Linked DNA regions of Flavivirga spongiicola. The protein of the gene in region 3 interacts with the protein of the main gene of each other region in a pairwise test. Links are inferred from orthologs where the notes say so. Each region holds a gene or a part of one and is shown on either strand. Other genes may lie near its edges. The genes, in order: tpiA, pepE and pepT.

Region 1 (8,302 bases), 240 kb from region 3 along the record:
ATAATAGGAATCATTTTAGGTGTATTTATATCAAAATTTATAAGTGGAAAGAAACTAAAAAAAGGCTTTGGTTTCTTTGTTTTAATAATGGCTGTTTATATTATTTATAAAGAACTTAAGTAGTTGTAATGTGACATAAGTCACAAAAAGAATCTTTTAGAATTCGTATTTTTGAAACGTTTTAATTTAAAAGGATTTCTATCTACTCGGAAATTAAAAATAGATTATGAAAATAGAACAAATTTATACAGGATGTTTAGCTCAAGGAGCTTATTATATAGAATCTAATGGCGAAGTTGCCATTATTGATCCATTGCGTGAAACTCAGCAATATGTTGATAAAGCAAAAAAAGAAAATGCTGAAATCAAGTATATTTTTGAAACCCATTTTCATGCCGATTTTGTTTCCGGACATGTTGATTTAGCAAAAAAAACCGGAGCTACCATTGTTTTTGGTCCTGGAGCCGAAACTGACTATGAGGCACATATAGCATCGGATAATGAAACATTTGAAATTGGTAATATAACCATTAAAGTATTACACACACCTGGCCATACTTTAGAATCTTCAACATTTCTTTTAATTGATGAAAAAGGAAATAATCATGCTATTTTTAGTGGAGACACCTTGTTTTTAGGTGATGTAGGACGTCCGGACTTAGCAATAAAATCTGATTTAACAAAAGAAGATTTAGCTGGGATGTTATATGAGTCCTTACGAAATAAAATCATGCCATTAGCGGATAGCATTATTGTATATCCTGCACACGGTGCTGGTTCTGCTTGTGGAAAAAATTTAAGTAAAGAAACCGTAGGACTTTTAGGAGATCAGAAAAAAACAAATTATGCTTTAAGAGCTGATATGACAAAAGAAGAGTTTGTTGAAGAAGTTTTAGACGGCATTGCTCCTCCTCCACAATATTTCGCTAAAAATGCGATGATGAATAAATCTGGTTACGATAATTTTGAGACTGTTCTACAAAAAGGAGATACTGAACTTAGCCCAGAAGCGTTTGAGGCTATTGCAAACCAAGAAGATGCCTTAGTGCTTGATGTTAGAACTGAAAAAGAATTCGTAAAAGAGCATATCCCTAACTCCATTTTTATTGGAATTAATGGTGGATTTGCACCATGGGTTGGTGCTTTAATTACCGATTTAAAACAACCTATTTTGCTTGTTGTACCAGAAGGGAAAGAAAAAGAGACTGTCACTCGATTATCTCGTGTTGGTTATGATAACACTTTAGGTTACCTAAAAGGTGGCATTAACGCCTGGAAAGATGCTGGTAAAGACATTGAAACTATTGAGTCTATATCTGTCGATGAATTTTCCAATCGCTTTAAAAGTGGTTTAATTAACACACTTGATGTTAGAAAAGATGGCGAATATAAATCGGCGCATCTCGATAGTGATTCTGTTCAACATTTTGCTTTAGACTATATTAACGATAATATGAATGCCATAGATAAAACCAAAACCTATCATCTACATTGCGCAGGTGGATATCGTTCAGTTATTGCGGCATCTATTTTAAAAGCCAGAGGTTTTAACGTTATAGACGTTGCTGGTGGTTTTGCTGCTATTAAAAATACAGACTTGCCAACAACTGCTTTCGTTTGCCCGTCAACCTTATGAAAATGAAAACAACTTTAAAAATACAAAATCTTAAATGCGGCGGTTGTGCCAACACAATTACAAGTAAGTTATCTGATATAGAAAACATTAGTGATGTAACAATTAACAACGAAAAGCATACCGTTTCTTTTTCTTATGAAAACGATAAAACGCTTTTAGATGCTAAACAATTATTACATAAAATTGGCTACCCCATTATTGGAGAAAAAAATGTGTTAGCTACAAAAGCCAAATCTTTTATTAGTTGTGCCATTGGTAGAATGAATGGCTAACTATTTTAAACGATTTCTGCGCTTAATCCTGCTTCAAGAAGCATGGAACAACGTGGTTTTAGGTCATCATACAAACCCGTTTTAACCGTACATTTTCCTTTATAATGAACTATAAGCGAGCATTGCTCAGCTTGTTCTGCAGTATGATCACAAGCATAGATGAGAGTCTCTATAACATGATCGAACGTATTAACATCGTCATTAAACAAAACAATTTCATTTTGAGTTGATACTTCTTCTTCAAGTAGTAATTCTTCTGATGTTTTTTCTTTAGGACTCATTTTTCAATTTTTATACTAAAATAATTTATTTTTCTTAAAAGAAAAGAAAAGGACACCAAAAATGATGTCCCTTCTAAATATAAAGCTGTTTTTATTAAGAATATTAGTACATATATTGTAATCCAATAATATCATCATTATCAAATTCTCCATTTACTGAAGTATTAAAACATGCTACCATAATTGAATTTGGGTTATAACCTGCAGATGTTCCTGGGATTGCATTTGCACCTATCGATCCAACGCCTTCATTTACATTTTGACCACAGCTTTGTCTTGTTTGCCAATCCGTATGTCTAAATCCAACCGAATGTCCAATTTCATGCGTAATTACATGCTCTATAACATTTGTGTTAAAATTATTTAATCCATATATCTGTACATACTTATGTGGTAATCCATTTGATGGAAACCCTGCAGAGCCACCTGACCCATTTTGTGTTGGGTTATTGTAAACAACCATATCTTTATTTTGATAGGCCGTGCCAAAAGTTAACGTAAAAGAAATTGAAACACCATTTAATTGGTTAAAATTATTTACTGCCCATTGTAATGCAGTTTTTTCTTTTTGCGTCAAGCCATATCCACCACCCCCAGTGTAACCAATAATAGATATATTTTTTCCCTGAGACACCAAATTATGTGTATGATAGTTCCGGTCTGTAAGGCCGTTCCCCATAGACATTCCCATAATCTGTTCTTCAGTTAACATAATATCTTCCTCTACTTGAACCATAGGTTTAGTTGAACCATCTGGTAATAAAAAATCGACAGCCTTAATACCATCTGTATTCAAGTAAAAATCAGATAATTTTTTTAACATGGCTTTTGTTATTTTTATTTTATCTGTCGAGACTTCTTGATCGTTTACCGTCTCTGGTTCTATTTGGGAAGCATCTTCGGAAGTGACATCTTCTTTTTGGCAAGATTGAAATAAAAATGTGAATGATAAAATTACTACTAAAAATATTTTAAATTTTTCAATGGTTTTTGTTTTCATAATACATATTTTAAAGTTAATGACCTACTCTATTTTACAGGTTTTCAGTCTTAGCCCTGACTGCAGTAACGATAAGATCATATATAAAATTTATTTATGTGGGATAAAAACGTGTCTTAGAAGGATGAATCAGGAAATAGACACCTGTTTGGGCACGTAAGTATACTATTGCCCTATTTAAAAAAGAATATTTATGTGGTTTTTTGAGGAAATTAATGGCTTTTTTTCACGAAAACGGTAATTCATTGAAAATAACCTAAGTAACCATCTTTTTCTTAAACTCTAAAGCCACCCAATTATTTCTTTCTAATTGGAATTGAAGTTCAAGGTCGTTTGTATTACATGCCGCTTTTATAACTGGAATATCATCATTGTAAAAACCGCTTAAAAATAAAGTCCCTTTTTTGTTTAAGCAAGATGTGTAAACCTCCATATCTTGCAATAAAATATTACGGTTAATATTGGCTATAATAATATCATACTTTTTGTCTTTTAAAACCGACGCATCTCCTTCTATAACGGTGATGTGATTACAATTATTACGGGCAACATTTTCAATACTATTCAAATAACACCAATTATCGTAATCTACAGCATCAATAGGTTTTGCTCCCTTCATTTCTGCCAAAATAGCTAATACTCCTGTACCACATCCCATATCTAAAACAGATTTGTTTGCAACACTATTTTTTAAAATATGCTGAATCATCATATGAGTCGTTTCATGATGCCCAGTACCAAAGCTCATTTTTGGCTCAATAATAATATCATACTTTGTATCTGGTTTTTCATGAAATGGTGCACGAACAGAACACATATCATCAACGATAATAGGATTAAAATTCTTTTCCCATTCTTGATTCCAATTGGTTTGTTCAATCTCATTAAAGGTAAAACTGATTTCAAATTCATCTGAATTTAAAATTTGAACATCTTCAAGTATAGATTCGTTCCAGTCTTCTTTTTGAATATATGCTGTAACACCGCTTTCGGTTTCAACAAAACTTTCAAAACCAGAATAGCCCAATTCCGCAATAAGTATTTCTATCCCTGGTTGCATGGGATTTACTTTAAATTCGTAGCCTATATAAATAATGTTTGACATCCTCGTCTTTTTTCGACTGCAAAGATAGAAGTAATACTATAATAACCAGCCTTCTCTATTCATTTTAATAAAACAGAAATAAGGGTATGCCTTAATTTACAAAAATCAAAACATACCCTTATTTAATAAAGTGTCTATAATTTAGCCCAAACTATTAGACTATTTTTTATGTTTAAAACGCATTTACAATGGCAAAAAAGTCGTCAGCATTAAGTGCTGCTCCTCCAATTAAACCTCCATCCACGTCTGGTTTTGAAAAAATTTCTTGTGCATTACCAGGCTTCACACTACCACCGTAAAGAATAGAAACAGCATCTGCTACCTCGTTACCGTATTTATCATTAAGTGTTTTTCTTATAAATGCATGCATGTCTTGTGCTTGCTCGGGACTAGCAGTTTCACCTGTACCAATTGCCCAAACCGGCTCGTAAGCCAATACAATATTTTCAAAAGCTGAAGCTTCTAAATGAAATAAGGCATTTTTAATTTGGCTTCCAACTACATTTTCGTGATTACCCGACTTTCTATCATCCAATACTTCTCCAAAACAGAAAATAACACGTAAATTATTTGCCAAAGCGGCGTCCACTTTTTTAGCCAACATCTCATCTGTTTCATTAAAATACTCGCGACGTTCGCTATGCCCTAAAATAACCGTTTCTACATCTATACTTTTAAGCATACTTGCACTTATTTCACCTGTGTAAGCACCCTTTTCTGCAAAGTGCATATTCTGAGCCACAACTTCGATTCCTGAAGATTCTAATGCTTTATTCGCTTGATATAAGTTGGTAAACGTTGGCGCAACCATAACCTCTGCATTAGATGTTTTAGTTTTTGTCTTTAAATCGTCTAACAATGTTTCTGTTTGCGTTAAATCGTTATTCATCTTCCAGTTTCCTGCAACAATATTTTTTCTCATAACCTTTTGCTAACCTTCTGTTTATCGAAGGACATTTTATTATTTCTAATTAATTATTTCAGTTTTGAAACGCTAAAATAGTTATTTTTTCAATGCTTCTATTAACTTATCGTCATCAGCTTCAATAACATCAAATACAACGATTTCGCCAGCTTTATTTACTACCATATATCTAGGAATCCAGCTAATATTTACAAAATCTGCAAAAGGACAATCCTTTCCGTTTTGCATATAATAATGATCACCTATAACATCGTACTTCTTTATACCCCGTTTCCAAGCGTCTTCTCCTCTGTCTAAAGATAAAAACACATAAGAGACCTCTTCAAACTCATTTTGTAAATGCTTTACTTTTGGCATACCTTTTATACAATCGCTGCACCATGAAGCCCAAATATCTATAACGATTGTCTTTCCTTTATTTGCTTCTAATATCTCATTAAAGGTTATCGAAGTTCCTTCTAGAGTTGTAAATGTATCATTTAATGCCTTCTCTGAAAATTGCTTGGGCGCTTTACTACAACTTGAAAGACCAATTAACAGGATGATTAAATATTTTATTTTATTCATGATCTAATATTTTACCAAGGTATTCATTGAAATGAAAAATCATTCTAATTTTACTTTTGGATCTAACCAAACATATACTAAGTCGACAAAAATATTGATCATTACAAACATTGTAGCTATCACTAAAACTGATCCCATAATAACGGGTAAATCTAATGTATTCAAAGCATTCACGATCTCTTTTCCTAATCCGTTCCAACCAAAAATATACTCTACAAAAACGGCTCCCGCCAACATAGAAGCAAACCAACCAGATATTGCTGTAACCACAGGGTTTAAAGCATTCTTCACAGCATGTTTTTTTATGATTTGAAATTCACTTAATCCCTTCGCTCTTGCTGTGCGAATATAATCTTGATTAAAAACTTCTAATAACGAATTTCGCATGAGTTGAATGACCACAGCCAGCGGACGAATACCCAATACAATAGCTGGAAGTATTAGATTTTTCCATTTAATATGCATGGTTTCACCAAAATCATCTAGCTCGTATAAACTCCCTGTCATTTCCAAATCCGTATACTCGTGCAGTATATATCCAAAAAACCAGGCAAATAAAATAGCACTAAAAAAAGATGGAATACTCATGCCAAAGGTGCTAAAAATCTGAATCGCTTTATCCAACCATCTATCTTTATAAAGTGCCGAAACGATTCCTAATAAAATACCTAAAATCATAGCTATTATAATAGCTGTTACTGCTAAAACAAAAGTGTTAGGTAGTGTTTCAGCGAGGACATGACTTACTTTTTTACCTTGTTTTGTAAAAGATTCTCGTAAATATGGAAACTTTAAAACTGTGATCGTGTTTCCTATTGAGAATAATCTGATTGCACTATACTTTTCCGCTTTTAGGAATGTGTAATCACTTTGTTTTTTTGAGTGAAATGAGACAGGTAACAAATCATTTATATAATAGAAATACTGTGTGCTTATAGACTTATCGAATCCATATTTTTGCTTTACTATGGCTAGCTGTTCACTATCTTCATTTTGCCCCAGCATCATTTGTGCAGGGTCTCCGGGAAGCACATTAAATAAAAGAAAAATAACAGTAACTACCCCAAATAATGTGAGTAAAGCGTATGAGATTTTATTTAGTAAATAGTTTATCAGTTGTTGATTATTGGTTGTTGGATTTCAATGTTACTTCAATAATGCCGGTATAAATGATATTATTTTGAGTATTTAACTCTCTTAGTTTTAAAGAATCTTTCACAACATTGATACTTTCAACCTTCTCCTCTTCTAAAGCCTCTACAGCTTCTTTTGTTGATGATTCTCCGTTAATAAAATAAGCAATAATATCTTCAACTACTTTTGGCTCCTGTTTTCTTTCAACTTTCGGCAACTCTAAATCATTAATATCATTCCAATGTACTTTTTGCTTAACCGTACCTGCATCTAATTCTATAATTCCTGGGTTAGAACGCACCACCGTTTTCAGGGCTTTTTCATCACACAAATAAAATTCAAAATCAATATTATAGGCCTCTTTAATTTGTTGTTTTGCACCTTCTCCAGAAGCTGTTAAACCAATTACTTTATACCCTTTTTTAATTGCTTCTTCCGATAAAGCTTTCAATTTTTTAGCCCCTTCCTGTTCTATTTTCTCTAAACTATAAGAAACTATAACTATTAAATTTTCTTCTGCTAAAAATACTTGTGTTAAATCTTCAGTTTCACTTTCTATTGAAAAATCATTGATAGGCGGTTGATATCCTTCTTGAATTACTTGAGTATCAACACTCACAAAATCACCCTCAACTGATGGGTAAGAACCATTCGTAACAACTATTTTCTCTTCTCCATTGACGTCAAACTTCCAACTATACTCTACAATAGGTTTTGCAGCATCTTCGGGAACACTCATACCCTCTTGAATATTTGCTCCAACTTTATATGCTCTGAAATCTTTAGCAGGCAAATGCTCTAATACATAATAACCAAACCAAAAACTAAAAATAAAACCTAATAAGGCAAGAACTGTTGTCATTAGCTTATTAAATAAAGGTTTAATATGCTGTATTCCAAAAAACAAAATCAATATAAAAAACAGTAAAATTAAGTCTTTCGTAAAGCTTTCCCATGGTGTTAACTTTAAAACATCACCAAAACAGCCACAGTCTTTTACTTTATCGAAATATGCCGAATAGAATGTTAAAAAAGTAAAAAACACAATCATTGCTAACAAACTCCAAATGGTAAATTTCGGTTTATATCCAATAAGTAAAAACACACCTAAAACAACTTCAAAAACAACTACCAGAACTGCAATCATTAATGCATACGGTTCTAAAAATGCGATATTTAAAACATCAACACTAAAATACTCCTCTAATTTATATGAAAACCCTAAAGGATCGTTTAGTTTTATCAATCCAGAAATAATAAATAAAACACCAACAAATACTCTTGATATGTTTACTAAAATCTTCATTCCTTTTTCTTTATATTTTTGACTAAATTATTTTTCATTTAAATGTATTAATGCAAAAACAGCATAATTAATCATG
Region 2 (8,363 bases), on a different replicon or contig from region 3:
TTAAATTATCTTTATTGAAAATAACGTTTACATTTTTGTAAGTTTCATCATAATTTGTAAGCGTGACATAATGCAAATTCAATTTGTGCATGTTTTGCTCATGGAAATCAGTTTGAGATAAAGCTTCTGTTAATTCCCTACCACGATCTGTTCTAAAGTTAAAAAAGATAACGACATCACCTTCCTTTATGCTTGCTTGAGGATTACCAGATTCATCAGTCATGATAATTGGTTTAATAAACTCGTCAGTAATATCATTTTTATAACTTTTTTGAATGGTCTCTGTGATATTAGTAGACTTTTCTCCATGACCATTAACCAAAGCATCATAGGCTAATTTTATACGCTCCCAACGTTTGTCTCTATCCATAGCATAGTAACGACCAGTTACAGTAGCTAATTTGCTATTTGTTTTTTCTAAATGACTTTCTAATTCAGTAAGAAAACCATAACCAGATTTTGGGTCTACATCGCGACCATCTGTAAATGCATGAACAAAAGTTTTGGTTAAACCAAAATCATTAGCGGCATCTAATAATCCAAATAAATGGTTAATATGAGAATGTACGCCACCATCACTTAATAATCCTAAAAAATGAACATCCTTGTCATTGGTTTTTGCATAGTTGAATGCATCTACCAATACTTTTTCGTTATTTAATGTTTTGTTCTTTACAGCTAAATTGACTTTTACTAAGTCTTGATAGACAATACGTCCGGCACCAAGGTTCATGTGGCCGACTTCGCTATTTCCCATTTGCCCTTCTGGTAATCCAACATGTAACCCATCGGTTCTTAAGGTTGCGAATGGATATTTTTTATAAAGAGAGTCTATAAAAGATGTGTTTGCATGATCGATAGCAGAAACTTTAGGATCTGGAGAATTACCCCAACCGTCAAGTATCATTAAGATAACTTTTTTGTTCATTTTTGTTAAAAATTTAATAAGAAACAAAGATAAAGAAGTTGCATAAAATAATGCAGAAATAGTCTCGCAAATGCTGGCATTTTTAGAGCTTTTTTGAGGTTTTTAAAAAAAGAATCGTTCAGTTAATTATTTGTGAAAAAAAAGTTAAAAATGTGTTATTTATTGTTTTTTATGTAACAGATTGAAATTAATATCGTCTCTTTAGTATATCAACAAACGAAATTATAAATCAAATTAAATCTTTCATCATGAAAAAATCAGTCATTATTACCGCCATTGCATTATGTTTCTCTATTGTGACAGCTAATGCTAAAACGATCACAGATAACACTAATAATACTAATGTTGAGTTTGTATTTAAAGTGAATTCATTTTGCGTTTCAATCGCTAAAGGAGATATAGAAACCGTGAAAAAACTTATTGATAGAGGAGCAGATGTTAATGAAATGTCTAACGGAATGACCCCAGTGATGTATGCTGCTAAATTTAACAGAACAGATATTTTAAAACTTTTAATTGCCAAAGGCGCCAATTTAAAAGCCAAATCTGCTAAAAAAATGACCGCATTAAAATATGCTGAATTGCATGGAGCAAATGATGCAGCAGCAATTCTAAAAGAGGCCATAGCAGAAGCTAAAGCAGCAAAAAAGAGAAAATAATTATAAAATAAATAGTTATTTTGAGTTAGTCACTCGTAAAAAGCCTTGATTTTCAAGGCTTTTTTGTTTTATTGATTTTTGTGTTTTTCTATGGCTTCTTGAATTTTTTCAATTCTGTTATCTGGATCTGGGTGTGTACTTTGAAATTCCGGAACCCGATTAGGACCGGCTGCCGCTTTTAAAATTTCCATGACACCAATCATTTCTTCGGGATTATAACCAGCCTTAAGCATAAAAAGAACGCCGAGATCATCACTTTCTAATTCATCGTCCCTTCCATTAGTAAGCAGTGTGTTCTGACCAATATTATTTATGAGCCCACCCATGTCTGCTCCAACAGAACCAGCAGTTGTTAGCCCTTGCCAATATTCACTTTCTGCTATTCTTTCCGCACTATGACGACCTAGAACATGTCCAATTTCATGACCCAAAACCCCTGCTAGTTGGTCTTCGTTTTCTAACTTAGAAAATAAAGCATAGGTTATAAATACCTGCCCTCCGGGTAATGCAAATGCATTTATAGTGTTAGGGTCTGCCAATAAATGAAATTCATATTGGTAAGGAGTGTCTTTAGCGATACTATTGTTAACTAATTTGTTTCCAACATTGTCAACCAAAGCTTGATATTGATTATTAGAATGCAGACCTCCATGTTGCTGTGCCATTTGTGGTGCACTTTGCAATCCAATGGCGATTTCTTTATCAGCAGTCATAGATATGGTTTGTGTTCTTCCTGTATAAGGGTTCACTTCTTGTTGACTACATCTTTTAAAAACAAAGAACAATGCGATAGCTGCACCTATTAATAAACGGACTTTAAGATTTTTTCCTCTCATTTTTTATATTTTAATGCAATTAAAAATATAAAATTTTTAAGCACTAAGTTGGTTCATTTGGAATTAATACAAGTCTGGATAAAAACCAGTTATTTGTTAGACCCATATTTTATTAAAAGTCACTAGGATAATTATGGAAAATAGAATTAATTTTGGGTATTCATTTATAAAAAATATTCTATGTCTTTTGTGTTTAAAATTATAGAAAAAGAAAATATAAATTCTGTTATTCCATTAGTGCAAAAACTAAATGATAATAAAACTTCTTATGCTGTTCTAGAGCAACGTTTTTCAGAGATGGTTACTCAAAATTATGAATGCGCTGTAATATATGATAATGAAGATTTAATAGGTGTTACAGGTTTATGGTTTTGCACTAGACATTATTCTGGAAAGAGTGTGGAAGTTGATCATGTTTATATAGATGAAACCTATAGGGGAAAAGGTTTAGGCAAGCAGTTTTTTGAATGGATATATAATTATGCTTTAGAAAAAGGTTGTGAATCAGTAGAGTTAAATACTTATGTAAGCAATTATCCTTCCCATAAATTTTATTATAATGAGGGTTTTAATATTTTAGGATATCATTTTTTTAAAAAGTTATAGTTTTTTCTTGCAAATGACTTAACAGTTTATATATATTTGCAGCACAATAATGCGGGAGTAGCTCAGTTGGTAGAGCGTCAGCCTTCCAAGCTGAATGTCGCCAGTTCGAACCTGGTCTCCCGCTCTAAAGGCTTCATAGAAATATGGAGCTTTTTTTATGACGAATATTTTATTTATAGTTTCGCTCTAAGGTGAGAAGTTTATCTTGAGCATAGCCGAAAGGAACCTGGTCTCCCGCTCTAAAGACTCCATAGAAATATGGAGTTTTTTTATACCGAATATTTTATTTAAAATTTCACTTTAAGGTGAGAAGTTTATCTTGAGCGTAGTCGAAAGGAACCTGGTCTCCCGCTCTAAAAGCTTCATAGAAATATGGAGTTTTTTTTATTTTAAGTGGTTTAATTCTGTTCCAGATGATATCTCATAAGGTATTTTGTTGTATTCAAAAATACGAGCAGTTAAATTCCCTTTTAGAATAATAGAATCATCTTTTACATGTAACCAACTACCTTCTCGTAAACCTATAACAGGTTGGTTATTAAAATTGTGAAATTCTTTTATTCTGGTCTCTCTGGTTTCACCCATATGTTTACTGCTTTTATTTGGGTCTAAATAATGTGGATTAATGTTAAAAGGAACAAAAGCTAATGCATTAAAGCTTGGTGGGTACACGATGGGCATATCGTTAGTCGTTTTTATTGTTAGCCCACAAATATTACTGCCAGCACTTGTACCTAAATATGGTATGCCGTTTTTCACAACTGCCTGTAAAGTATTTATTAAATTATTTTTATGAAGCTGGTTTGTTAAAACAAATGTATTGCCACCGCCAATAAAAATGGCCTTAGCCTTTTTAATAGCTTCAATAGGGTTTTCATAGGTATGAATGCCTTTTACATTTTTATTAATCTTAGAAAAAGCAGCATGAACAGTTTTGGTGTATTCATCATGAGATATACCACTTGGCCTGGCGTACGGAAGAAACAAAATCTCTTTAACATCTTTAAAAAAAACAGTTAGCTCATCTAAAATATAATCCAAATAACCACTTCCATGAATTGTTGACGTACTAGCAATAATTATATTTTTCATAATAAAAATTTTCACGGTAAAACTAAATGAAATATTATGTTTAAGAAAATTTTTATGGGTTTAGGTGCTGAAAAGTCTAATAAAAATCTTATTTTCAATAAAAAAATAATATGAAAAAAATCATTTTCTTTTTTGCATTATTATCTACAATGCATATTTTGTCTCAAAACGTTAAACGCGTTCAGGTTAGCGGGAAGATAATTGTTGAAAGCAATGATATTTCTGGTATTACTATTTTTAATATATCATCAAACAAAGGAGTCATTACTGATGAAAATGGAGAGTTTAAATTGCGTGTAGCAGCAAACGATTTAATTGAGGTAAGTGCATTACAATATCAAAATATTAATTTTAAAGTCAACGAGGCTATTACTGAGTCAAAATCAATGAAACTTTTTTTAATTGAAGAAGTTTATAAATTAGAGGAGATTGTAGTATCGACAAAAGGGTTATCAGGAAACTTAAATACAGATATAAAGAAAACCAATATTTTTAAACCCAAATTAGATGCCTTGTATTTCGGAATTAAGCACAGTGATGATTTCGATTTTAAGGATGATTACAAATCTAAAGTAAAAAACATTGGAATGAATTCTCAGCGTCAAACAATGATTAACGGACTTAACATAGTTAATGTAGTAGATCAATTATTGTTACCTTTATTTAGATCGAAAGTTTCTAACAAAAAGGAATCCGGTATTCCAGATGTCCCGGTAGAATCGATAAAATACTATTTTGGATCTGAGTTTTTAGTTGATAATTTTAATATTCCAGACCACCGAGTTGAAGAGTTTATAAGATTTGTTGAAAGCAAAGATTTTAACTTTTCGCTGCTTAACTATGGAAAAGAAATGGAGTTTCTTGAATTATTAAATAAAAAAAGCGTAGAGTTTTTAAGTTTAAATTAGAAAAACTTAAACCATTTCATGAGCTTTTTTAAGTTTTAAGTTATGTTTTAACAAAAGTTTAAAATGATTTTTCAATTTATTTAAGAATTGAAAGACGTTCTTTATACTTTAATTTTAGCAACTTGAAACAAACGTTAACTTCTTCTATATTTATTTTCTTGTCACTTTACCTAAGTGGTCAATCAATAAATAGAATAGAAATGAAAGGCGTGCTTCTTTCGGCTACCAATGATGTTGAAGCAGTCACTATTTTTAATACGTCGTCAAATAAAGGTACCATCACCAATGAGAAGGGGGAATTTGTCATTAAAGTAGCATTACGTGATGTTATTGAAATTTCGGCATTACAATTTCAAACCGTTTCTATTACAGTTGATGCTGACGTTATCAAAACAAAACAATTAAAAATACAATTAGTTGAGCAAATTAATCAACTAGATGCTGTTACGCTTTCATCTGGACTTACAGGAAATATATTAGCAGATGTAGGCGATGTTAAAACTGTTGAACCAATACGTGTTGATATGGGTAATATAAACAGGGCTTTTGAATACAATGATGTTAAGGCGTTTGACAATGAGGCTATTGGGAATCATTTAAAGGCTATAATTAATCCGGAAGCACGTAATTATCTTCCCGACGCAGTAAAAATTCTTGAATCAATATTTAAAACAAATCTATCTATCAAAATGAATCTATCTAAAAGGGGCGTAGAAGAAAAGCCAAAAGACTTGTTAGATGTTTATAGTTATAAACATATAGGTAGAACTTTTGATATGTCACCTGAACATCTTTCAGCTTTTGTTGCATTTGTAGAAGAGAAAGGTATAGACCCAGAGTTTTATAAACGTGAAAATGAAATACAGCTTATTGCCTTTTTAATAAAACAAAAGGAGTTGTTCTTAAAACTTCAGAATGCTAAAAATTAAGGACTTTCTAATCATATTTGTTTTGCTCTCTTTTCAAACATTTATGGCTCAGTCAATTGAGGTGTTTGGAAAAGTTCAAAGTAAGTTAGGCGTTGAGAGTATTCATGTAATTAATAAAACGGCTCAAGTTTTTACCATAACGAATGAAAAAGGTGAGTTTACAATTAATGTTAGTATAAATGATTCTTTAGTGTTTTCATCTATTCAACATAAATTAAAAGAAATTGTGATTTCTAAAGATGATATTTCTAATAAAGCAATTCTAGTAAAATTAGATGAACAAATTAATGAGCTTGATGAGGTTATAGTGGGTAAGGTTTTAACAGGGAATTTACTTGAAGATATTGCCAATATAGATGGCAACCCACCTATTAATTTTTTTGATGTAGGTATACCTGGCTACACTGGTAAAATAGCGACACAAAGTGAACGTCGTTTGAGTGAAGCAGGAGAATTTAAACCAAAAATGCTATTAGGATTACTAGGAGGAGGAGTACCTTTAAACCCTATATTAAATGGTATTTCAGGAAGAACTAAAATGCTAAAAAATCGTGTAAAAATTGAAACAAAAGAAACACTAATGAATACTATAAAAGCAAGATTGTCGAAGGACTTTTTTGTTTCAAATCCATTAGATAAAGGCTTACGAATGGATTTTTTCTATTTCTGTGCAGACGATGAAAATTTTATTAGATCTTGTAAAAATAAAACCGACTTTGAAATATTAGCTTTTTTGAGGCGTAAGTATAAACAGTATTTGGAAAATTTAGAAACAGGGAATGACTAATACCATTTTATGATAGAAAAGGTATTACACTTTTGGAATGCTTTTTGAATAGCAAAATAATTACTTTAGCAAAAAATATCTAGATGAAATTTATTAAACCATTTTTGTTTTTTATAATTATACCGCTTTTAGCATTTACTAGCTTACATAAATATTATATAAGCGTTACTCAAATTAATTTTATTGAAGAGAAACAATCTGTACAAATAACAACAAGAATTTTTATTGACGATTTTGAAAGTTTGCTACGTGAACGCTATGATGAATCTATAACGTTAGCAGGCAAAGATGAACCAAAAATAACTGATGTATATATTGAAAGGTATTTAAAAGAAAAACTAAAAATAAAGATTAATGATAAAGATGCTAATCTTATTTTTATTGGTAAAGAATATGATATAGATATTATGAAATGCTATTTGGAAATTGAAGGCGTTAGTAGTATTGAATCCATAGAAATAAAAAACAAAGTTTTGTTTGATTTATATGAAGATCAGCAAAATATTGTAAAAACTAAAATTAACTCCAAACAAAAGAGCTTTATTTTAATCTCTCAAAATGATAAAGCTGTGTTAAATTTTAATTAAAATAAAGTTAATAAACTTTCAAAATCATTATTTTCGAACGCTTTTTATAAGGATAATACATTTTTTTTATCTAAAGCTCATCATTCTTTAAACAAAACTTAAAAAAATAAAATGAAAAAAATCATCTATTTTTTACTCGCCATTGTTTTTATGTCAACAAGCGTATTTTCACAGAATACAGAAAAACAGAGAGTAGTAGGGCATACAGATCAGAATAAGTTTAGACAAATGAAAGATCTTTTGCCTACACCTAATGAGTCTAGAACGGCATCTGGAGCTCCTGGATACCAATACACTCAGCAAAAGGTTGATTATGTTATGGATATTCGTTTAGATGAGTCTAAAAATCAAATTCACGGAAAAGAGAAAATAACGTATCATAATAGTTCTAAAGACCATTTGGAATATTTATGGGTTCAGTTAGACCAAAATATGCGGGCAAGAGATTCTAAAACTCCAGATATTAATTCTGAAAGTTTTAAAGCTACCTTTAATAATGCTAAAACATTTACTAAATCAAATTTAAAAAAGAGGTTTGATGGAGGGTTTAATATAGAATCAGTGAAAAATGATAATGGTTCAAATTTGTCGTTTACGATTAATCAAACCATGATGCGAATTAATTTGGAGAAGCCGTTAGCACCCGGAGAAGTATTTAAGTTTCAAATAGACTGGTGGTATAATGTAAATAACCATATTGTTGAAGGAGGTCGTTCAGGATATGAGTATTTCCCAAAGGACGGGAACAGCACATATGTAATAGCGCAGTTTTTTCCAAGACTTTGTGTTTATAATAATGTTGAAGGTTGGCAAAATATGCAATTTTGGGGACGTAGCGAATTTGCTTTGGAGTTTGGCGATTATGATGTGAAATTAACAGTACCAGCCGATCATAAATTAGAAGCAACAGGCGTATTGCAAAATGAAAAGGAAGTTTTAACAAAAGAACAGCTTAAACGTTTCGAAATAGCAAAAAAATCGTTTAAAGATCCGGTTTTTATTGTAACTCAAGAAGAAGCTGAAAAAGCTGA
Region 3 (8,414 bases):
GATATGAAGCGATCATATATTGAGGAACCCGTTGAGAAAATGCTCTAAGTTCATTTATAAATACATGATACCGTTCTTTACTATTCATTTTAATGTAATGTTCGTTTTTGCGCTCAATGGCAATAAACATGTTTTCGGTAATAATTCTAAATAACCGTTCTAATTTTGGTATGGCTATATAGGCTTTTTCTAAATTAACTTTACTAATAGTAAGTATGGTTGTTTTTTCAAGTGCTTGGATATATAAAAGAGATGGTTGTTCGGTAATAAAACTTTCCATATTGGTCATCCACCAGTTTTCTATACCAAAATGAATGATATTTTCGTGGCCTTTATCGTCAATCTTAAAAGTTCGTGTTAATCCTTTTGTGATAAAGAATTTAATTTTGCATACATCGCCTTCCTTTAAGATAAATTCTTTTTTTTGAAACGTTTGTAATGTTAGATAGCTATAAAATAAATCTATTTCTTCTTCGGAAAAAGGGACATAACGATTTAAATACCTGTGAAGTTGTTTTCTCATAATTATACCAATTGAATTTCAAAATGACGCATGATTAAATTTGAATTGGTATTAATCATCGATTCTATTATCATCAAAAGCAGAAGGTAATAATTTTGGAATAAATTTAATAACCAAAGGTAGTAATAATGCACCTCCAGGAAGTATAAATATAGCAAGGCTAGGTATGGATTTAAAAACATCCAATAGTTGCTCTTGGACTTTTTTTTGTTCCTCGCTATTTAAATCTCGAACTGTAGATTGAGATAACAAAATCATAAGTTCCTTACTGTCTTTAAGTTCTTGATATAAGCGCTTGCTATTTCTTGTAATCAATTTATTCACCATTTTACTAGAGTTATTGTAAAAACTCTGTACAATATTTTTAGAACTTAAAAGTGCTATATTGTCTTTATTCGTAGTGTAAAAATGATTTACAGTATTTATAGATTGGTTAATACGAGATGTATGAAGGTTTAAATCGGTACCTAACTGAATTAAAAATTGTTGTTCATTATCATCAATAGTCCTATCTCCCCATGTGGCCATACAAGCTAAATCTAAAACATAGTATTTTTCTTGTTTCGTTTTTATAATTTCTATGGCTTTTTTATAATTTACATGAACGTTATCTTTAAATCGCAGCGAAGATTCAAAGAGCTTTATTAAACTTTCATCGTACTGATTCTTTCTTGTTTTAGAATTTAAAACATCTAAAGAAATAGTCTCTATAGCGGCTTCTAAATTTTTTATATAATCAATTGAAATCGTATTGTTTTTTAAAAACTCCTGATAAGCAAGTACATCAATAAATAGTAAAGCATTTATAATAAAATAATTAAAGTTTTTAGTCAGTACATTGGCATCAATTTGTACTCGTTTATGAATTATTTTTTCAAGTTGTTCACTAGATTTTTTACCACCTAATAATTCTTGAAAGTATGAAATTTTAAGCTCATTTATATCCGTATAAAAATTTATAACACTATCAATAAATGAGGTTTTAGACGTTGAATTATTATGAGTGTACAATAATGTTAAAAGCAAATTTGTTTTACAAAGCTCCTCTTCAGTAAGATCTTTTTTATTAATAGTGTCTCCAACAATACCCAAATTACTTCCATATATAAAGCCACAATTTCTTAAGGTATTATAAAAGGCTTCTTCATTAAAATTAAAGATAGCATCCTTTTTTTCAATCTCCTTTAGTAGTTTTTTTATCCAACCTTGTGCAGACGGATTCATAGTATCATTTTTTATATGGTGTAAATGTAATGCTTTAGGCATTTAATTTACAAATTTCCGTTTTAACAAAGTTTACTTTCTTGATACAATTTAGAATCTAATCTGTTAATGTTTCGATATAAAAACCATGAGTTCTGATCATATCAATGATATCAGATTCTGTAATATTAGTGGTCGCTTCAATTCTAAGTACATTATCAATATCTTCAAGATCGATTGACCATTTTATAATGTCAGAATGCTTATTGAGCAAGGGCTTTAAAGACTTTATTTTTTTCTTTGACTTTATATCTGTTTCAAATATTAGTAGGTGCATAATCGAATAATAAAAAAAATAATGAAACTTAAAGCGATTCGAGTTCCGATTCGTTTGTTTGGCTTGGATTTGTTTTTCGTTCGAGGTATTGTTTATAAAGCTCATCGCCTTCCTCTTCCCAAAATTCGTCATAATGTTTCCATTTTGAAAAATCACTTTTGGAATTGTCGTTACATTTTTGTTTCGAACTTTTAGACGATTTTCCACCACCTCCACAGCCTCCAAGTAGTAATTTTAGGAATATAAACAATCCTACGGCTTGCCAATAACTAAGGGTAGTAAGTCCGAAAATTTCTGGCATAAGCCAATTCCATAACCACATGATTACAAAACCAAACAAAATTGCAAGTCCGGTGATGGCAATAGCACCAAAGATGATCATTCCGGCAATTTCTACTGGAGATTTTTTTCTGAATTTATGAGTGAAAAAATTTTTCATGATATGTTAATTTTTATGTTTGTTAATTTCTGATTCTAATTTTTTATATAAAATTCCAATGGCTCGATGTCTTCTGGACATTAGTGTGCCTTCAGGAATTCCTGTTTCTTTAGAAATTTCTTTATATGAATAGCCTTCGAAATCTACCGCTATAATAATATCTCGATATCCCGGTTTGAGTTGTTTAATGCTCTTTTTTAAAAGGGGAATCATTTCTTCTGACGTTTGATTGTCTGTTGATTGGTAAATCATTTCTGCTAAATCCAAAAACTCACTATCAATTTCTATTTGTTCTGTTGGTTTTGTTGTTCGCATAATATCAATTATTCTATTTTTAATTGATCTATATACAAAACCAGCTACATTATTGATAGGAGCATATCTATCTGCTCCTGAGAATAATTTTAAAGCTACGTCCTGAATAATATCTTCAGCATTTCGACTGGCAGTATCTTTTATTCTGCTATTCACATAAGCCTTAAGAGATCGGTACTCTCTACCAAAAAAATCATTAAGTTTTTTACTGTTTTCTGATTCCGAATTCATTTAAAACCATTTATAAAGGGTCTTTGATTAAAAAGACGATACTTTTTTAATCTATTGCATTTTATTTAAAAATAATGCATTTTATTTTCTTGATAAGAAAGAATGCAGGTATGATATTTCTCTGGAATAAGTTTGGTGTTGATATATTAACTATAACCCTGGTTACGGATTCATTTTTTTAGATTTTAGACCGCTTGTTTTTTAGGTTATACTACATGCAACAGATTTTCTGAAGGTAATTTTATTCAAGATTTTGTTTTGTTAATCTAAGATACGTAAATAAGAATACTATAGGAACTTAATCGAATTTCAGGTAAAGGGGACAAAATACTTAATTTATAGACCTATAATAAGGCGTTATCTATACGGTTTTTAAATGCAATTTTATCATCAACGTGTAAAGCTAAAACTCTAAATTTTCTTTTAACGCCATAAAGTCCAATTAACGTATGTTCTGTCTTTAATTTGATTATTATATTATGCCCCTCAAGTTCTCCGAGAAATGATAATTTTCTAACGGCTTTGTTCTTCCCAATATCTTTTGAAGATATTTCTATTGAATCGATTTTTTCCAGATCAATAGTCGATTCGCTCATAATACCGTATCGAAGGTAGAGCTTATCATTTTCTATCGATATAGGTCTTTTAATCATTGATTTTAAAAAACCAAAAATTTGTGTTCCGGAATAAATACTCAAAAAAGTTAAAATCCAAGCGGCAATATGACTCCATTTTGCAAGTAATATGTGAAGTACAACTGTTTCTATGGCAACAATAAATATAATGGCAATTAATAAAGATATACTACCACTATTTTTATGATATGAGAATTCATTTTCATTTAATTCTCTTTTTTTCCAATAAATAAAGCCATAGTAAAAAATAGCGATTTCCGTTGCGAATGGTATTACAGCTGGTTTAGGAAGTATTTCGGAACAAGTACTTTTAAGGATTGTAAAAAAATCGAGAGATGACGTCTTTTTCTGTTTGTAGCATTTTATGCCTTTTCTAACATTATAGATTACAAATGATAAAACCGATAATTCTATGATTGGAAAGATCCAAGTTTTAAAAAGGTTGAGGTAATATTGATTCTCAGAAGGAAGTATCACTGAACAAATAACCATTCCAAAAACCATAAAAGGGATTATTGTCGTTTTTGGAATATTGGTTTTTCTAATTAGTAAAAAATATATAAAAGGAACTGTCAATAACAGGTCAAACGTGACCCCAATTGCCAAACTATTAGGGTTTAATTGGAATACTGATGATTTAACGATCAAAATCATCAACCCAATAATCAGTAATGGAAGCCCAAATATGATTAGTTTTTTTTGAAGGTTTATTGTTTTGTTCATTTCGTTTGTTTTTTACTAATATATAACCGTTTCTATACTGAAATAAGTTCAGTACAGATTATTTAATACCAAGATACCAAGATGCAAAAGAAGTTAGCCGAAATTTTTCACAAAATCAATTTTTTTACTTCTCTAAAGCCGTCAATTCTGCTATTTTACAAATAACCTCTGTTGCTTTAATCATACTTTCAACAGGCACATACTCATAACGACCATGGAAATTGTGTCCGCCGGCAAATATATTTGGGCAAGGCAAGCCCATATAACTTAATTGCGAGCCATCAGTGCCACCACGAATGGCTTTAATTAGTGGTTCAATACCAAGTTGTTTCATGGCTTTTTCGGCAATATCTACAATATGCATCACAGGCTCGACCTTTTCTTTCATATTATAATATTGATCTTTGATTTCGGTACTAATAACTTCCCTACCGTATTGCGAATTCAATTCGTTAGTTAGCTTTTGCATGACTTCTTTACGAGCCTCGAAATGACCTCTATCATGATCGCGAATAATATATTCTAAAACCGTTTCTTCAACATCTCCCTTCATATTATGTAAATGAAAAAAACCTTGATACCCCTCAGTATGTTCTGGAGTTTCTAGTCGTGGCAGAGAATTAATAAATTCCTGAGCGATGTACATAGAATTTATCATTTTACCTTTAGCATATCCGGGGTGTACAATTTTACCTTTTATTTTTACTACGGCACCGGCAGCGTTAAAGTTTTCGTATTCTAATTCACCTATTTGACTTCCGTCCATAGTGTAAGCCCAATCTGCACCGAATTTTTCAACATCAAATTTATGTGCACCTCGACCTATTTCTTCATCGGGAGTGAACCCGACTCTTATTTTTCCATGTTTAATTTCCGGATGATTCACTAAATATTCCATGGCTGAAACAATTTCACAAATTCCAGCCTTATCATCCGCACCCAGAAGGGTGTTGCCATCTGTTGTTATTAAGGTTTGACCTTTATATAAAAGTAAATCATCAAAATAGTCGGGAGATAATACAATATTTTCATTTGCATTTAAAACAATATCATTACCATCATAATTTTCAATGATTTGAGGGTTTACATGGGCTCCTGTAAAATCCGGAGAAGTATCAAAATGTGAAACAAATCCAATAGTTGGAACATCATAATCTATATTACTAGGTAGTGTTGCCATAATGTATGCGTTAGCATCAATGCTAACATCGTGCATCCCAATAGTTTTAAGCTCTTCGGCTAACTTATTAGCCAAATCCCATTGCTTTTTTGTACTAGGTGTCGTATCCGAGGTTGGATCGGATTCTGTATCAATAGTAACGTAGCTTACAAATCGTTTTATGATGTTTTCTTTTGAAATCATTTTAAGTTTAATTTGGTTGGTTTGAGCGAAATGACTCAATGATCTATTACGGGTTTAAAAATACGATTATTAATTTTTTTGCTTTCAGAATTGTGCAATTTTTTATTTAGTATTTTTAGTTTATTTAGTTTTTTTAATAGCACTAAAAATACTTTTGCATACTTTTGCATAAATAATACCGGATGTACAAATTATTACTTCGCCCTCTATTTTTTTTATTCGACCCTGAAAAAATTCACCATTTTACATTTTCGTTGATAAAATTCACATCTAAAATTCCTGGTTTTACTGCTGTTTTTAGAAGTTTATATGTGGTTAAAGATGCCAGATTAAGACGAAATTTATTCGGATTAACATTTAAAAATCCAGTAGGCTTGGCAGCAGGTTTTGATAAAAATGCGGTGTTATATAACGAATTGGCAAATTTTGGTTTTGGTTTTATTGAAATTGGTACGGTAACTCCTAAAGGGCAAGCTGGAAATCCTAAGAAAAGATTATTTAGACTTAAAGATGATCAAGGAATTATTAACCGAATGGGGTTTAATAATGAAGGCGTAGAAATTGCTATTTCTCAATTAAAAAAGAATAAGGGCAAATTGATTATTGGTGGTAATATTGGCAAAAATACTGATACAAAACCTGAAGATTATACTAAAGATTATTTAGAGTGTTTTAATGCATTACATCCGTATGTTGATTATTTTGTACTTAATGTGAGTTGCCCGAATGTTGGGAGTCATGCTAAATTAAATGATAAAGATTATTTAGAGGAGTTAATAGGTGCGGTGCAAAAGGCAAATGCAACATTTGAAAATCAAAAACCAATTCTTTTAAAAATAGCTCCCGATTTAAATGATGGACAATTAGATGAAATCATAGCGCTTGTTGCTAAAACAAAATTAGATGGTGTTATTGCAAGTAATACGTCTATGAACAGAAGTAATTTAAAAGCTTCAAAAGAGTTACTTGAAAGTGTAGGTAATGGTGGTCTAAGCGGACAACCTATAAAAGATAAAAGCACAAGGGTTATAAAATATTTATCAGATAAAAGCAATAAATCATTTCCGATAATTGGAGTAGGAGGCATACATTCCGCTAAAGATGCTCTCGAAAAAATAGATGCTGGTGCAGATTTAGTACAAGTTTATACTGGTTTTATTTATGAAGGTCCAAGTCTTATAAAACAAATTAATAAGGCCTTGCTTGAAAGGTAGTATAAAAGCTATTTAACGTGACTTCAACATAATAGTTCTTGAAGCAGTCTTATTGTCTTTAGCAGGATTATAATGAATATTAATATTGAGCTTTCGTTACTTAATAATCTTTTTAACGATTCTAGAATTCTCACTATGAATTGTTAGGAAGTAAGTTCCAGAAGATAAACTACTCACATTAATTGGTTGGTTAGTTAGCGTTCCAGATAAGAATACCTGTCCGACTAAATTAGAAATTTGATAATTTAAAACAGCTTCAGTGTTTCTGGATTTAATATAAAGCGAAGCGTTTGTAATGGGGTTTGGATATGCTGTTATATTCGATAATGTTTTGGAAGAATCTTGTTCTTCTTCAATATGCTTAATAAGAATATTGTCAATAGCAATGTCACCATCCCAACTAGCACCTCTTATAGCTCTAAAACGAACTTTTATAGTTTCATTCTCATAAGAAGATAAATCAATAAGTTTCTTTAAAAACGCATCATCTTGATTAGATTGTTGGTTCCCGTGAAGTGCCGGGATAACATCATTAATATAACCGCTATCCGTTTTAATATCTATATGTAATTCTCCTATGTTTTTACCAAACATATGATACGAAAATTCTAATGCGGTGTTTGATGAGGTGATATTAATACATGGTGAAATAAATTCAGCAACATCTCCAGGGTTTGCCCCGGAAGCTTCAGCATAAATATATTTTCCTATGATATCATCTGATTTATTATTACTTAGAGGACCTGTGCCATCTGTAGCAGTTTGTCCAATATTAGAATACCAGTTATAACCACTTTTAGAAGTATCTATCGTTGTCCAACCATGATCTCCTGCTATTTCAAAATTCTCAAAATTTTCTTCTATAGGGTTTATTTCTGTGCCTACTTTTATAAATTTCGAAAATGTTTTCTTTATAGTTTTAGACTTATTGGAGACCGTAAGCGTTACATCATATATACCAGTATCATAGGTGTGTGAAGGATTTTGATTTGTATAGTCAATAATACCATCAGAATCTATATCCCATTGCCAGTTGGTAATATTAGAGCAATTATTTTTAAAATTCACAGTTAAGGTTTCCTCGCAGGTTATGCTAGTATCTACACTAAAATTAGCGTTAAATGATGGACATGCTAAATAGTTTTTTGTAGTATGGTAAAAGGCATACATTCTAGCTAGTTGCTGATCGGTGAAATGGTTTCTACAGGATTTTCTGGAATAAGACATTAAATTACCCGTATCAGGGTTAAAGGTATGTCCGTTTGCATCTGTTTCTATGCCAATAAACTCGCAAAAACTATTAACATTACTATTAGAAAGTATAGGGTCTGCAGGTGTGTCACAAATACCATCACCATCTGTATCACAGTTGCTACCATCGACTAATTCGGTGGTCATTTTGTTATTATCTGGTCCGTGTGTGTGTGTTAA

Evidence for each region.
Region 1: the proteins of pepT (region 3) and tpiA interact in binary tests that used the Escherichia coli proteins (3 or more experiments, as listed by UniProt). The link is inferred for Flavivirga spongiicola from one-to-one orthologs.
Region 2: the proteins of pepT (region 3) and pepE interact in binary tests that used the Escherichia coli proteins (3 or more experiments, as listed by UniProt). The link is inferred for Flavivirga spongiicola from one-to-one orthologs.

What each region holds. Positions count from the first base shown.
Region 1 is NZ_JAUOEO010000002.1:437,714-446,015, reverse strand. The notes cover bases 3,342-6,183. They hold tpiA (triose-phosphate isomerase), read right to left. Parts: upstream 5,217-6,183; coding sequence 4,467-5,216; downstream 3,342-4,466. Other genes in these bases: Q4Q47_RS21785 (ABC transporter permease), read right to left, coding at 5,826-6,183; Q4Q47_RS21790 (TlpA family protein disulfide reductase), read right to left, coding at 5,298-5,786; prmA (50S ribosomal protein L11 methyltransferase), read right to left, coding at 3,446-4,294. In the rest of the region: Q4Q47_RS21825 (sulfite exporter TauE/SafE family protein), read left to right, coding at 1-123; Q4Q47_RS21820 (MBL fold metallo-hydrolase), read left to right, coding at 227-1,636; Q4Q47_RS21815 (heavy-metal-associated domain-containing protein), read left to right, coding at 1,639-1,908; Q4Q47_RS21810 (ATP-dependent Clp protease adaptor ClpS), read right to left, coding at 1,914-2,189; Q4Q47_RS21805 (M57 family metalloprotease), read right to left, coding at 2,293-3,189; more of Q4Q47_RS21785, read right to left, coding at 6,184-6,902; Q4Q47_RS21780 (BT_3928 family protein), read right to left, coding at 6,910-8,226; Q4Q47_RS21775 (DUF1599 domain-containing protein), read right to left, coding at 8,254-8,302. UniProt on the Escherichia coli protein: Involved in the gluconeogenesis. Catalyzes stereospecifically the conversion of dihydroxyacetone phosphate (DHAP) to D-glyceraldehyde-3-phosphate (G3P).
Region 2 is NZ_JAUOEO010000001.1:3,348,310-3,356,672, forward strand. Bases 2,268-5,170 are described here. They hold pepE (dipeptidase PepE), read right to left. Parts: upstream 4,122-5,170; coding sequence 3,414-4,121; downstream 2,268-3,413. Other genes in these bases: Q4Q47_RS13440 (M48 family metalloprotease), read right to left, coding at 2,268-2,423; Q4Q47_RS13445 (GNAT family N-acetyltransferase), read left to right, coding at 2,604-3,029; Q4Q47_RS13460 (carboxypeptidase-like regulatory domain-containing protein), read left to right, coding at 4,232-5,029; Q4Q47_RS13465 (carboxypeptidase-like regulatory domain-containing protein), read left to right, coding at 5,152-5,170. Also shown: gpmI (2,3-bisphosphoglycerate-independent phosphoglycerate mutase), read right to left, coding at 1-928; Q4Q47_RS13435 (ankyrin repeat domain-containing protein), read left to right, coding at 1,177-1,587; more of Q4Q47_RS13440, read right to left, coding at 1,656-2,267; more of Q4Q47_RS13465, read left to right, coding at 5,171-5,958; Q4Q47_RS13470 (hypothetical protein), read left to right, coding at 5,945-6,745; Q4Q47_RS13475 (DUF6702 family protein), read left to right, coding at 6,829-7,332; Q4Q47_RS13480 (M1 family metallopeptidase), read left to right, coding at 7,444-8,363. UniProt on the Escherichia coli protein: Hydrolyzes dipeptides containing N-terminal aspartate residues. May play a role in allowing the cell to use peptide aspartate to spare carbon otherwise required for the synthesis of the aspartate family of amino acids.
Region 3 is NZ_JAUOEO010000002.1:678,398-686,811, forward strand. Bases 3,651-6,604 are described here. They hold pepT (peptidase T), read right to left. Parts: upstream 5,770-6,604; coding sequence 4,531-5,769; downstream 3,651-4,530. Other genes in these bases: Q4Q47_RS22970 (hypothetical protein), read right to left, coding at 3,651-4,406; Q4Q47_RS22980 (quinone-dependent dihydroorotate dehydrogenase), read left to right, coding at 5,952-6,604. Outside these bases: Q4Q47_RS22945 (Crp/Fnr family transcriptional regulator), read right to left, coding at 1-523; Q4Q47_RS22950 (LETM1-related biofilm-associated protein), read right to left, coding at 575-1,789; Q4Q47_RS22955 (hypothetical protein), read right to left, coding at 1,845-2,063; Q4Q47_RS22960 (hypothetical protein), read right to left, coding at 2,092-2,502; Q4Q47_RS22965 (RNA polymerase sigma factor), read right to left, coding at 2,509-3,048; more of Q4Q47_RS22970, read right to left, coding at 3,393-3,650; more of Q4Q47_RS22980, read left to right, coding at 6,605-6,983; Q4Q47_RS22985 (T9SS-dependent choice-of-anchor J family protein), read right to left, coding at 7,080-8,414. UniProt on the Escherichia coli protein: Cleaves the N-terminal amino acid of tripeptides.